One region of the Desulfovibrio sp. 1188_IL3213 genome, then DNA from elsewhere that is predicted to be linked to it. Evidence: predicted binding sites of a transcription regulator. Region 1 holds the regulator's gene; the other holds the start of a gene.
The links. The regulator sigma-54, encoded in region 1, starts transcription at its own class of promoters, with help from an activator protein. The targets are predictions, from matches to a motif close to CTGGCACGGNNNNTGCTT.
Positions count from the first base shown of each region.

Region 2: the regulator sigma-54 is predicted to act here: its motif matches at 2,425-2,442, upstream of flgB (flagellar basal body rod protein FlgB).

Region 1 covers NZ_JBAIYR010000036.1:2,924-9,397, forward strand. The annotation lists gene V6C16_RS03550 (PTS sugar transporter subunit IIB) at 23-481, opposite strand; gene V6C16_RS03555 (PTS sugar transporter subunit IIA) at 483-926, opposite strand; gene rapZ (RNase adapter RapZ) at 961-1,893, opposite strand; gene hpf (ribosome hibernation-promoting factor, HPF/YfiA family) at 1,959-2,498, opposite strand; gene rpoN (RNA polymerase factor sigma-54) at 2,656-4,080, opposite strand; gene V6C16_RS03575 (CTP synthase) at 4,548-6,191, opposite strand; gene V6C16_RS03580 (phosphoribosylformylglycinamidine synthase subunit PurQ) at 6,451-6,474, shown strand, end outside.
Region 2 covers NZ_JBAIYR010000016.1:10,392-16,865, reverse strand. The annotation lists gene fliF (flagellar basal-body MS-ring/collar protein FliF) at 1-64, opposite strand, end outside; gene fliE (flagellar hook-basal body complex protein FliE) at 865-1,311, opposite strand; gene flgC (flagellar basal body rod protein FlgC) at 1,370-1,807, opposite strand; gene flgB (flagellar basal body rod protein FlgB) at 1,971-2,384, opposite strand; gene V6C16_RS02065 (IbrB-like domain-containing protein) at 2,974-3,591, opposite strand; gene V6C16_RS02060 (hypothetical protein) at 3,581-4,012, opposite strand; gene V6C16_RS02055 (phosphoadenosine phosphosulfate reductase) at 4,022-5,212, opposite strand; gene V6C16_RS02050 (methyl-accepting chemotaxis protein) at 6,036-6,474, opposite strand, start outside.

The DNA.
Region 1 (6,474 bases):
AGGCGCTCCTATTGCGGTCATTTCATATAAACTGCTCATGGGAACCCCTTACGTTTTCTGTCGGTACGCTGCGGAAATCCAACTGCACCAGATGCTGCTGCATGGAGCGCAGGTCTTCCCTGTCCTCGGCCGACAAGGCCACATGTGGCAGCACCTGCGTTTTTTCAGGGCCGTAATGCAGATTGCCGATATTGAGCGTTTCCATAATCACCCCTGCGTCATTGGCGCGGCGGGCATCACGGCAATTGCCGAAAAGCACGAAACTGTCTTCGCCGCAGGCGTCAAGGGTGACGGCCAGATGGTCCACGGGAATGAAGTGGGTCAGAATACGCTGCGGCACGGCAAGTTCAATGATCTGCTGGCGCAATATGTCTGCCGCCAGTTCGTCATTGGCAACCACCAGATGCCTCGCGCCGGTATGGGGCAGCCATGCCTCAATAACCTGCCCGTGTACCAGGCGATTGTCCACGCGAAACCACATACTAACTTTCGCTTTTAGTTCGCGTCTTGTTACGCAGCATGTTTCCGGCAACCACAATGCCCTTGGAACCGGCCTCGCCCGCAAGTTGGGCGAGTTCCTCAAGGCTTTTTTCGCGAGCGCTGAAAACCTTGAGCAACATTGGCAGGTTGGCCCCGGTTACCACTTCGACCTTGTGGGTCGCCAGCAGGGAAAGGGCCAGGTTGGTGGGGGTTCCACCAAACATGTCGGTAAGGATGATGACGCCCGCGCCCTTGTCCAGCCGCTGGGCGGCATCATTGAGCCGCCGCACGGTTTCGGCAACTTCCTGTCCCACATCCACGCTGATAGAACTGCAGTCGCTCTGCGGGCCAAGGATGAATTCGGCGGTGCGCAGCATGGCCGAGCCGTAATCGGCATGAGCGACAACAATAATTCCCACCTGCGTCTTCTTGCTTTCGTCCTTCATGGCGTTCCTCTTGGCGCAGAGTCTGCCAATTTTTTCAGCCAAGTTCAAGGTGTCGGTGTTCCAGAGTTACCGGATAATCAGCCTGCCGCAGGGCCAGGGTCACCTCTTCGGCCATGGCGACCGAGCGGTGGCGGCCGCCCGTACAGCCCACGGCAATGGTAACGCGGTAGCGGCCTTCAGTCTCCATCAGCGGCAGAATGAACAGCAGCAGGTCTATGAGTTTGACGCAAAATTCGCGCGCGTGGGGTTGTTCAAAAACATATTGCGCCACTTCTCTGTCTTTGCCGCACATGGGCCGCAGCTCTTCCACAAAATAGGGATTGGTGAGAAAACGCAGGTCAAAAACAAAATCTGCCTCACGCGGGACGCCGTATTTGAAACCAAAAGAAATAACGTTGACCCTGATGGCCCGCAGCTTGCTTTTGCTGTCGCTCCAGCGCTTTTGTATGGCGCGGCGCAGGTCGTGAATGGAAAAACGCGAGGTATCAATAACCAGGTCGGCCATTTCGCGCAGGGGGCTCAGGCTGTTACGTTCCGACAACAGCGAAGCCTCAAGGCCCATGCCTTCACGTTCCAGAGGGTGCGGGCGACGGGTTGTGGCGTAGCGACGTATAAGTTCCTGCGCGTCGCACTCCATAAAAAGAAGCATGGGCCGTATGTTTACGGCTGCAAGGTCGGACAGGGCTTCGTTGATTTCATCCAGAAAGTTGCTTTGCCGCAGGTCCATGCCAAGGGCGATGCCTTTGAAATGGCTCATGGAGGGGCGGGACATCATGTCCACCATTTCAGGGGCAAGGCTTGCGGGCAGGCCGTCCACCACAAAATGGCCCATGTCTTCAAAAACCTTGAGGGCCGTACTTTTGCCCGCACCGGAAAGGCCGGTGACAATGCACACGGCTACGGGCGGCCCGGCGGCAACGGTTTCAATCACCGGCCCTTCGGGGCGCTGATGTGCGGCGGTGCTCATGGTTCCCCCTGAAATTCCCGGGCCGCCCAGGCAACGGTGTTTTTGGGCGGCCCGGAACAGGCGTGTTATAAAACAGGGTCAATCAGCGCATAACCGCTTGTGCGGGTGCGGTATACGACGTTGATGCGACCGTTTTCAGCGTTAAAAAAGACCAGAAACTCACTGCCGATAGAGTCAAGCTGCATGAGAGCCTCGTCAAGGTGCAGGGGCTTGGCCGCCAGGCGGTCTGTGCCTTCCACAGGTTGCGGGGCTTCGGCTTCTGCCTCGATATTGTATGTGTACACATCAACATCGGCGCTGCGCGCCTGACGGCGCTGGGTTTTGACCCGTGAAACCTGACGCTTGATCTGAGCTTCGACCTTGTCTGTCACAAGGTCAATGGCAGCGTACATGTCGGTGGTCTGTTCAGTGGCGTTGATGTGCAGCCCTTCCCCCACAACGGTAACTTCGCAGCGGTGGCGGAATTTATCTACGGTCAGCACGACGGTAACTTCAAGACCGGCGGACTTGCCGAAAAAACGCCCAAGCTTTTCCATGCGGCGGCGGGCATATTTTTTAAGATGGTCGGAGGCTTCAAAGTTTTTGAAGGCAAAAGAGATATTCATATAATCCTCCTTGTGATGGCGGTTTCCGGCATGGCAACCGCGAGGCCCCGCCCTTGGGCGGGCAGCGAAAAGCGACGGTGTAAGCCTTTTTCGCAATCTTGCGCGTCATGTGCCTTTGCGGCGGCAGGAACCGGGGTTCCGGGACGCGGCGGAAAGATCAGAAATGCTCCTTGCGCCTGGAGGATGAGGGTATGTCAAGGGCAGTACGGTATTTAGCCACGGTTCGCCGGGCAATATTGACCTTGAGGCGTTCCTTGAGCATTTCGCCGATGCGTTCATCGCTGAGGGGCGACTTTGTGTCTTCATCAGCAATGAATTTTTTAATGAGGGCTTTGACGCTTTCAGAGCCGACCTGGCTTCCGTCATCAAGTTCAAGCCCGCTGTTGAAGAAAAATTTGAGTTCGAAAATGCCATGTGGCGTAGCCACGTATTTATTGGTGGTGATGCGGCTTACCGTAGACTCGTGCATGCTGATGTCGTCGGCAATGTCCTTGAGAATAAGGGGGGCAAGCCGTGTGACGCCTTCTTCAAAAAAGGGCTGCTGATGCCGCACGATGCTTTCCATTACCTTGTACAGCGTGCGCTGGCGCTGGTACAGACTTTTGATCAGCCATGTGGCCGCGCGCATTTTTTCCGTACAGTATTCTTTTTCCTTATCCGAAGCGGCACCCATGTCCATCTGGGTCAGGTTGGAAAGCTGCAGTTGCGGCAGGCCGTCTTCATTGAGCAGGATGATAAACTCACCACCCATTTTGTACACGAAGACATCCGGGCTTACATAGGCCGGTTCGCCGCCGCCGAAGCTGGCTCCGGGCAGGGGATCAAGGCTCTGGATGATGTCGAGGTATTCCTTCAGCTCATCCATGTCCAGCCTGAACTTGCGCAGCAGGGGCTTGTAGCGCTTGGCTTCAAGGTCTTCAAGGTGCGCGTTCACAAGCTCAAGCAAAATGGGATCGCGGTCGTACCTGAGGCTTTTGATCTGCACCAGCAGGCACTCGCGGGCGTCGCGGGCGGCCACGCCCACGGGGTCAAACATCTGCACCCGTTCAAGCACGTCCAGAGCCTCGGCCGGTTCCGCCTGGGCCATCTGGGCCACTTCCTCAATGCTGGCTTGCAGGTAGCCCGCGGAAGAGAGGTTGCCGATGATCACTTCGCCAATATCTTTCTGGGCATCGGTAAGGGATGAAAGGCGGAGCTGCCAGAGCAGATGCCCTTCAAGGGTAGGTTTGGCGGAGTAGCGGGCTTCGAGGGGGGAGATGTCTTCTGCGGATTCAAATTCGCGTGGCTGCACAAGGCGGGGGGTACTGGCGAATTCTCCGAGGTAATCCTCCCAGTCGGCATCCTTTGCCAGTTCCTTGTCGTAAGCTTCTTCCGCGCTGTTTTCCCGCCGGTCGTCCACATGATCCGGAGACGGATCGTCCCCGTGCGATTCTTCAAGAAAAGGATTTTCCAGCATCTCCTGCTGCACGGTCTCCAGAAGCTCCAGACGCGAGAGCTGAAGCAGCTTGATGGCCTGCTGTAGTTGCGGGGTCATCACCAGCTGCTGAGCCAGTTTCAATTGCTGTCGAAGTTCCAGTGCCATGTGCGTTTTCCGCCTTGAAAAATCCTGAAGCCTTATACTTGTGGTTACAAGTAGTGTGCCATAGTGGCAAAAATTACGCAATAGCCAGAGGTTGCACTATCAAAAGTCAGAAAGCTCGGTTAGAGCAATTTCACTTTGAAATTGCTCTGGCGGCTGCGTAAGCAGACGTTCGCTACGGAGGCGTAAGCGCAGTTTATCTGCGCGGTTAAACGCCGAAGTGAGCGTGCCTTAAACTTTGAGAATGTACATTCTCAAAGTTAATCTGCTCTAGTTGGATCAAAGTTTGCCTGGCGGGACGGTGACTTTGGCTTGAGCGCAGCAATGCCGGGAAGATTTTTGAAAATACAATGTTTCCACTTTGTTGTACCGTGGTGGGTTTGTCATAAAATGAAAGCGCGGGCCAGAGGCCCGCGCGAAGATATGCAAACATGGGAGAAGGGGTTTTGCCTCTTGCCCTGCGCCGAGGATCAGACTTTGGCGTGCTTTTTGGCCGCGCCGATGAACTCCCTGAACAGCGGATGGGCATTCATGGGGCGGGATTTGAATTCGGGGTGGAACTGGCAGCCCAGGAACCAGGGGTGTTCCGGCAGCTCTACAATTTCCACCAGGGAGCCGTCGGGCGAGGTTCCGCTGAAGATCATGCCTTTTTCCGCCAGGGCTTCCTTGAATTCATTGTTGAACTCATAGCGGTGGCGGTGGCGCTCTTCAACCAGATCGGTTTTGTACGCCTCAAAGGCGCGCGACTCGGGCATGACCTTGCAGGGGTAGGAGCCAAGGCGCATGGTGCCGCCCTTGTCGCTGCCAGCGTCGCGTTTTTCCACGTTTCTGGTGCGGAAGTCGTACCATTCGGTCATGAGGTAAATGACCTTGTGCTTGGAACGGTGGTCAAATTCTTCGGAGTTGGCGTCGGCCATTTCCGCCATATGACGGGCAAATTCGATAACCGCGCACTGCATGCCGAGACAGATGCCGAAAAACGGTATGCTGTTTTCACGCGCATAGCGGATGGCCGCGATTTTGCCTTCCACGCCGCGATAGCCGAAGCCGCCGGGGACCAGAATGCCGTCGCAGCCCTTGAAGTGTTCGGCCGCGTTGGCGTCGTCCACATTTTCAGAGTTGACGTAGCGCAGGTCTACCTGAACCCGGTTGGCGACGCCGCCGTGAATGAGGGCTTCGTGCAGGCTCTTGTAGGCTTCTTTAAGGTCCACATACTTGCCCACGATGGCGACGGTAACCTTGCCCTGCGGGTTGTCGCTGTCGCTCACAAGCTTTTCCCAGGCGTCAAGCTGGGCGTTGCGTGCGGGCAGGCGCAGCATGATGGCGACTTTTTGATCAAAGCCTTCCGCATAGAACTTAAGCGGCACTTCGTAGATATTGTTCACGTCCACCGACGAGAACACGGCGTCCTGATCAACGTTGCAGAACAGGGCGATCTTGCGGCGCAGTTCTTCAGGAATGCTTTGCTCGCAGCGGCAAAGGATAATGTCGGGCTGGATGCCGATGGAAAGCAGTTCCTTAACGCTGTGCTGGGTGGGCTTGGTCTTGTGCTCACCGGCACTGCGCAGGTAGGGAACCAGGGTCAGGTGGATGTTGAGGCAGTTGTCGCGTCCCAGTTCGGAGCGCAACTGGCGTATGGCCTCAAGAAAGGGCAGACCCTCGATGTCGCCCACAGTGCCGCCTATCTCGATGATGGCAACGTCCGGCGCGTCTTCGCCTTCGGCCAGAGAGAGCACCACGCCCTTGATTTCGTCCGTAATGTGGGGGATGACCTGCACAGTGGCCCCCAGGTAATCGCCGTGCCGTTCCTTGGCGATAACCTGGTTATAGATGGCCCCCGATGTGGTATTGTTTTTCCGCGACATGGGTACGTTGAGATAACGCTCGTAATGGCCCAGGTCCAGGTCGGTTTCGGCCCCGTCGTCAGTGACGAAAACCTCACCATGCTGAAAAGGATTCATGGTGCCGGGGTCAACGTTAATATAGGGGTCGAGTTTCTGTATCGTTACCGTAAGGCCACGGGTTTGCAGCAGCGCGCCCAGCGAGGCGGCCGCCAGGCCCTTGCCCAAGGATGACAGAACTCCGCCCGTCACAAAGATAAACTTAGTTTTCATGGCCTCCACCTTGATTCTTGATCGCTTTTTAGCACAACCCAAGTTCATAGCCCAAAATGATTTTTTTGGCTAGCATTGACTATCGAAAACAAGGTAAGTAGTGTGATATTCCCTCTTCAGCGTGCGCGGGTCGACCTTGCTTTACCGGCGGCTCTTGGGGTGCGGGCTCATTGCGGCCCACGGGCCGCGCGTTGCGCGCCTGGTACGCACTTGCCCGCACACTGAAAGATCTGCTGCAAGCCAAGGAGGCTTTACCCGCATGGGCACGGTCAATACACTGGTC
Region 2 (6,474 bases), on a different contig from region 1:
GCTGGCTCATCTTTGCCCATACTGCTTTGAACGAATTGACAAACTGTTGGATGAATGCAGGCATGATCCGCTCCTGTGCGCTCTGGCGCCGGTTTTCCGGCACAAGGCCGGGCTTGCCTTGCGGTAGCAACATTCATGCCTAAATGTATTATATTGTAATAACAGGATATATTTTCAATCCTATTTTGTAAGTACCTGAAATTCAAATTTATGACGCCTCAAAAGCAGTCTCCCCCTGCACGGCAAAGCATGCAGGGGGAGGCTGTTCAGGAGTCTGGGAAAAAAATCATATTCTAGAGCATGTTAGCTTTGGAAAAGTGTAAATGTTCTAACGCTGCACGAAAGTGCAATGCTCCATAACATGGCGCGGATTCTGCTGGAAACCACATTTTTCGGCTGAATGAAAACTTTGAAATGTGAAGTATTTCAAAGTTAATATGCTCTAGAGCAGTTTACGAATGAAACGAGTCAACTGCTCTGCAAGGATTTTCTTGAAAATCCTTGCCACGAAATGCGAGTAGGCAGGCTTTTGCCTGCCGTAAGCAAGCATTTCAAGTGTTAAATGCTCTAGACAGTGTCGTCACGAGATGAATTTCCTTGGTATATCAAGGAGAACGAGCCTTTTATGCAGGGAGTGTACTCTTATGGTACTCGACCGGAATAAAAGGCGAAGTTCGACGCAGAGATACCGGGAAAGGCGCTCGTGACGACACTGTCTAGAGCAGATTAACTTTGAAAATGTACATTTTCAAAGTTTAAGACACGCTCGCTTCGGCGTTTAACCGCGCAAATAAATTGCGCTTACGCCTTCGCGGCGGGCGACTGCCCACGCAGCCGCCAGAGCAATTTCAAAGTGAAATTGCTCTAGAACTGCATCTTGGAAATTTCTTTGTATGCCTCCAGCACCTTGCCGCGGACGGCGGTGGTCAGCTTCATGGCAAGGCTGGACTTCTGCATGGTGATCATGAGTTCCTGCACGTTCTGGGTACGGCCTGAGGCAAATTCGTTGATGGCCTCATTCTTGACGCCCTGCAGCTGGTTTACCTTGTTCAGCGAATCCTTGAGTGTTCCGGTAAAGCTGTTTTCAGGCGTAACCGGGGTGTGCGTCTTGCCGGGAAACTGCACCATATCCACCTGGGCGCCGAAATTTTCGCCGGTGTCCACCTTGCTGCGAGCAAGGCTTTGATCCAGGGTGCGGGAAAAAAGGGTTTTGCCGCTGACAGACGAACCCTGCTGCAGGCTGCCTTCTACCCTGTTGAAATGCTGCATGGCCTCACTGTACGCGCGCATGCCCACTGCTTGTATGCTCATGGCCTTCTCCTGAATTGTCTCAGCGGCTCCGCCCTGTCATACGGGGACGGTGAAAGTCTTATTTTCCGATCTCAAGGGCCTTGATATACATGCCCTTAACGGCATCAACGGTGGTGACGTTGGCCTCAAAGTTGCGCTGCGCCGTCATGAGGTTTGCCATTTCTTCCACCACGTTTATGTCAGGATACAGCACATAGCCCTCGGCGTTGGCATCGGGATTGCCCGGTTCGTACACGCGCTTGAAGGGGCGGTTATCCATAGTCACGGCCATGACGCGCACCCCCTTGACCGCGCGGTCAAGTGCCGAACGCATATGAACGGAAAAAGGATCATCCAGGTCGGCCGTCTGCTGTACCACGCTGCGCCGGCGGTAAGGCCCGCCCATAGGGGTGCGTGTAGTTTTGGCATTAGCCAGGTTCATGGATATGGTATTGATGCGCGTGCGGTCGGCTGCAAGCCCCGATGCGCTTATGTCAAATGCTGTCATGAAATCCATGGCGCTCTCCTGATCTCAAATCACTGCTGTGCCGCCGGGCCTGTCACGTAAAATGCTGCGCCGTGCGGCGGGCCTTCTGCCTTGAAAAACTGGCGTCGCGTATGCCGGACAAGGCACGATCCAACGCAGACAAAGGCAAAATGCTCTTGCGGCGGCAAACGGGCTATGCCTGCTTGCCGTCTTGTATGACCGTATGCATACCTTCAAATGTTTTGGTAAGAACCTGGGCCAACGCCGTGAACTGCAACTGGTTCTTGGAGTGCTTGGCCATTTCCTTATCAAGATTCACCCGGTCTTCGCCGTGGATGAGCCGGGGCTTGAACGCCTCTGACCATTCTGGCCTGAAGCTTGAGGCATCAAAGGCCGAAGGTATGTGTTCCGCGCTGGTACGGCTCATCTGCCCTTCCATATCCTGCCCGAGGGCCGTCTGAAGCTCTTTTTCAAAGCTCAGTTCACGCGGTTTGTAATTGGGGGTGTCGATGTTCGCCAGGTTGCCGGCAATGACGTTTTGCCGTTCAAGCTGCATGTTCATGACCGTACCCACAAGGCCGATCTGGCTGCTGAACAAACTTTTCATAGATCCTCCCGCAGTCCTTCTGGGCTGCTTGGCAGGCATAAAGCAACATTTGTTCCAAACATATATTAAACAATAAAAACAGTACATTAACCAACAAAATTACGGCCTCAAAAATAACGGTCCCGGGTTTCGCCACTTTATTGACGTGACGAACCCAGGACCGGAAAAAGCAGGCCTCGATCGGCTCTCTCTTCAAACCATCTCACAAGCCTGCGGCAATATTCCAGTAGCTTATGGCCCTCTGTTCAATCCAAAAAGCCAAAATCCTTCCTGCCGGAGCAAACAGGACCGCCAAAGAGCCTCAGAACATGCGTAAATCCCGCAAGGGCATCCGGGATACGCGCAGGCTTTCGCACGGCCTGGACAACGCAAACGGCAGAAAGGCAATGAGAAGCCTGCTTGCCCACATTCTTGCGGTCCAAACTCATGCCGGGAACGCGGCTAGAGCAATTTAACTTTTAAATTGCTCGGACGGCTGCGTGAGCAGACGTTCGCTACGGAGGCGTAAGCGCAGTTTATCTGCGCGGTTAAACGCCGAAGTGAGCGTGCCTTAAACTTTGAGAATGTATATTCTCAAAGTTAATCTGATCTAGTCCCAGGCCCTGGAAAATTCCCTGTCTGCGAAAGCTTCGGCCAGCCCCGTCATTTGCCTGAGCCGCAAAACCTCGTCAGGGTCCATGCCCAATTCGCGGCCAATACGCTCACTGCTCCAGTTATAGCCTTTCAGGGCGGCTACCAGCTTGGCCGTCAGCTCGACCTTGTGCGCTCCCCGAGCCATATTATGCCGCACCGTGGACGTGATTCTGTCCTCAAGAGGCTTATCCAGCTCAACAATGAAAAGGTGGCCCGAAAGGGCCTCGTGAACTTCAGGCGCATTTTTTGCGACGCTCCTGCGGTGAAATCCGTCCACAATCTGAAACGCGCCCTTGTCGGCTCTGGCAACAACCACCGGCGTGGTCTGCCCGTCTTTTGCCATAGACAAACGCAACAGCCGCATCTCAGGCGGCGCGACTTTATTGGGGTTATAGTCGTTGCCTTTCACCTTTTCCACGCGCACCAACTGGGGACGCGCGGCCGGATGGGGCATATCCAGATAGCGGGCGGCCATATCCACAAGACGATTGTATATTGCCACCCGTTGATCAAAGCCGCGGCCATCGGCCTGCAGCGCGCCTTCCAGAGTATCGATACATTGCTCAAGATTCATTGGGCTCCTCTAACCATAAAACATATTGTATAAACCGGCCCCTGAGGTTTCCGTGCGGCATAAAACCCAGAGGCGCATAGCGCGATTCCAGAGAGATGTAATCCGTAAGCCATACGGACCGGGCATGATGACGCCGCGCGTGCTCGATGCAGTGGCGCAAGACTGTTTCCCGGAGCATGTCGTCATCAACCGGGCTGTACAAATGGCGCAGCAGACCTTTCTTGCCCTGGACCCGTATGGAGCCGAAGGCGTGAACCTCATGCCGCTCTGTCGCCACATACCACACCTGCCCGGGACGGCTTGAAATCATGCAGCCCAGGGCATCCCTTGTGGCGGCGCACGCGCAGAACTCTCCTATCAAACTGAATAATTGCGCATTGTCTTCTGGGTTACTTTTATGGACAAACTTTTCAATGTGCATAACAGCTCCCTACTTCACCAGGCGCAACACCCATTTCAGCTGCTTTTCCATTTCCTTTTTTGTCTGGCTGAACGACAGCCCTTTGCACCAGTAGTCATTTTTTAAAAGAACCTTGCATACCCGCCGCCAACTCGGGGCTTTACGGGCGGACTCCAGGCGCGGCTCCGCCTCATCCGGGATAGGCGCAACCCCGTGATCGCGCCACCAGCGCGTAAAAATGCGGATTTTATTGCGGTAATGATCAGCCGTGCTTTCAGGCATGGAGGACAGGAGAAACTCACAATAGCTTTGCCACGTATGGCCTTCCGGAAGACTTATGTGATAGTTGCCCATCACATTGCCGGATGTTGCGGCGTGACGGTTTCCGAAGTTCGCCCCCTGCACCCGGCTGACAAGCCGCGCCCATGTCTCCGGCTCCAGAATCTTGAAAAGCCAGAGGCTCTTTCGCTGGTCATCGCCAAACGGCTGGCAGAGGCGCATTTGCGCAAGGCTCAGCCCCGCCATATGCATCAGGTCGTACACACGATTATAGTCCCACCGCATCCGCCCGTGGGCCGTCCAGATATCTTCGGCCCGCCAGTCATATATGGGGTAGGCGTTGACAAGTCCGGCTCCGGAAACCGTCGTCCAGCCCTGGCGGTTCCAGCGCCGTTTTGTCCACGACTTGATGGTGCGATAACGGTTCAGGCTTTCATCACTGCGAATGCCCACAAGGCAGGCGCAATCTTTCCCCTGGGAAAAATGCCGGCCGAACAAAGGCACAAATTCTTCAAACTCCATCCCGCGCCGGAACCATGAAAAATGATTTTCATCGCTGATAACTCCCGGAAGCCGGGGAAGTTCGCGTATCCAACCCGCACGGGCTTCGGGGTCCCAGCAGAGCCAGTGCGGCTGGGTCTGGCTTACGGCATTGCGCAGGTGCATGGGCAGGCAGATCCAGTGGGGCCTGATTTCCGGCCGGGTCATGATTCTGGCGACAAAGTCGGCAGTGTGCGCGTACCAGGCTTCAAGATCTATATGCAGAACGTCGAGCGGAAGCCTTTTTTTTCTGCGTGCCACCTCCAGCGCCAGATGGACAAGGCAGCCCGAGTCTTTGCCCCCGGAAAAAGACACATACACCCGCTCAAAATTGTCAAATATCGCTTCGATTCTCTGGATGGCAGCGGTGAATACATCGATATTACGATATTGTTTTTTCATAATAAAAAAACTTCCATGTTGCCGTAATAAAACATATTTAAGCACATAATACTCATAGACGCTCCAGTTCATACCGGCATTAAATCTGATGCCATATAAAAAAACATGAAGAATACTATTTATTCCGTTTCTTGCAGTATGCTAACAACGCTTTTACCCGGTAGTCAAATAATCAAGCACAATTTTTTTCTATCACATCCCACACATACACAAGACATGCAGTCATTGGCTACAGCAATGACCAGAAAAAAACACACGATCGCCAGAAACAAGCGCAGCATGCGTCACAGGGTATTCCTGTGGAGCATCCGGCGTTTTCCTGAATCAGCGGCATGCCGTGTTTTGTGAATGCTTTTTGTGGCGAAAAAGAAAATGTTTCCACGTTACGGCGAGCCGCCGGGAATGTTTTCTGGCTCAGAGCATCTTCACTTTGAAATTACGTGAGCAGGTCCGCAGTGAAGGCGTAAGCGCGATTTATTTGCGCGGTTAAGCGCCGAAGTAAACTTTGAGAATGGGCATTCTCAAAGTTAATCCGCTCCAGAGCAGTTAACGAATGAAATGAGTTAACTGCTCTGCAATGATTTTCTTGAAAATCCTTGCCACGAAATGCGAGAAGGCAGGCTTTGCCTGCCGTAAGCGAGCATTTCAAGTGTTAAATGCTCTAATCTGGGCAGTTGGTGAAACCGTGTGCGAAAGGTCGGGCAAGCGGGCCTTGCCCCGGCGGAAGAAAGCGAGAAGCGAGCGATGCTGGCGCGTAACGGCCTCGCCCGGGGGGCGTGCAGACGGAAGCTGTCCGTCCGTCTGCACGCCAGGATTTCAGGCGCTATGCCCGCTTCATATTCTGGATCAGCGTATTGAGGTTCTGGGCCTGGGCAGCCAGGTCGGATACGGCCCTGGCGGCCTCCTGCATGGCATCTGCGGTCTGCCGCGACATGTCGTTCACCTGAACGATGGAGAGGTTAATCTCCTCGCTGGCGGCAGACTGTTCCTCGCTGGCCGTGGCAATGGCGTGTACCTGATCCGCTGTGGCATCCACGGTCGCCACGATTTCCTGAAGGGCCTGACCGGACAGGCCGGCCAGATCCGTTGCCCGGCTGATCTCCTCCATGGCGCTTTCAGCACTGGCCGTACTCTTTTCCGTACTTTGCTGAATGGCCTTGATGGCGTTGCTCACGTCCATAGTGGAAGCCATTGTCTTTTCCGCCAGCTTGCGCACCTCATCCGCCACCACGGCAAAACCGCGCCCGGCATCTCCCGCGCGG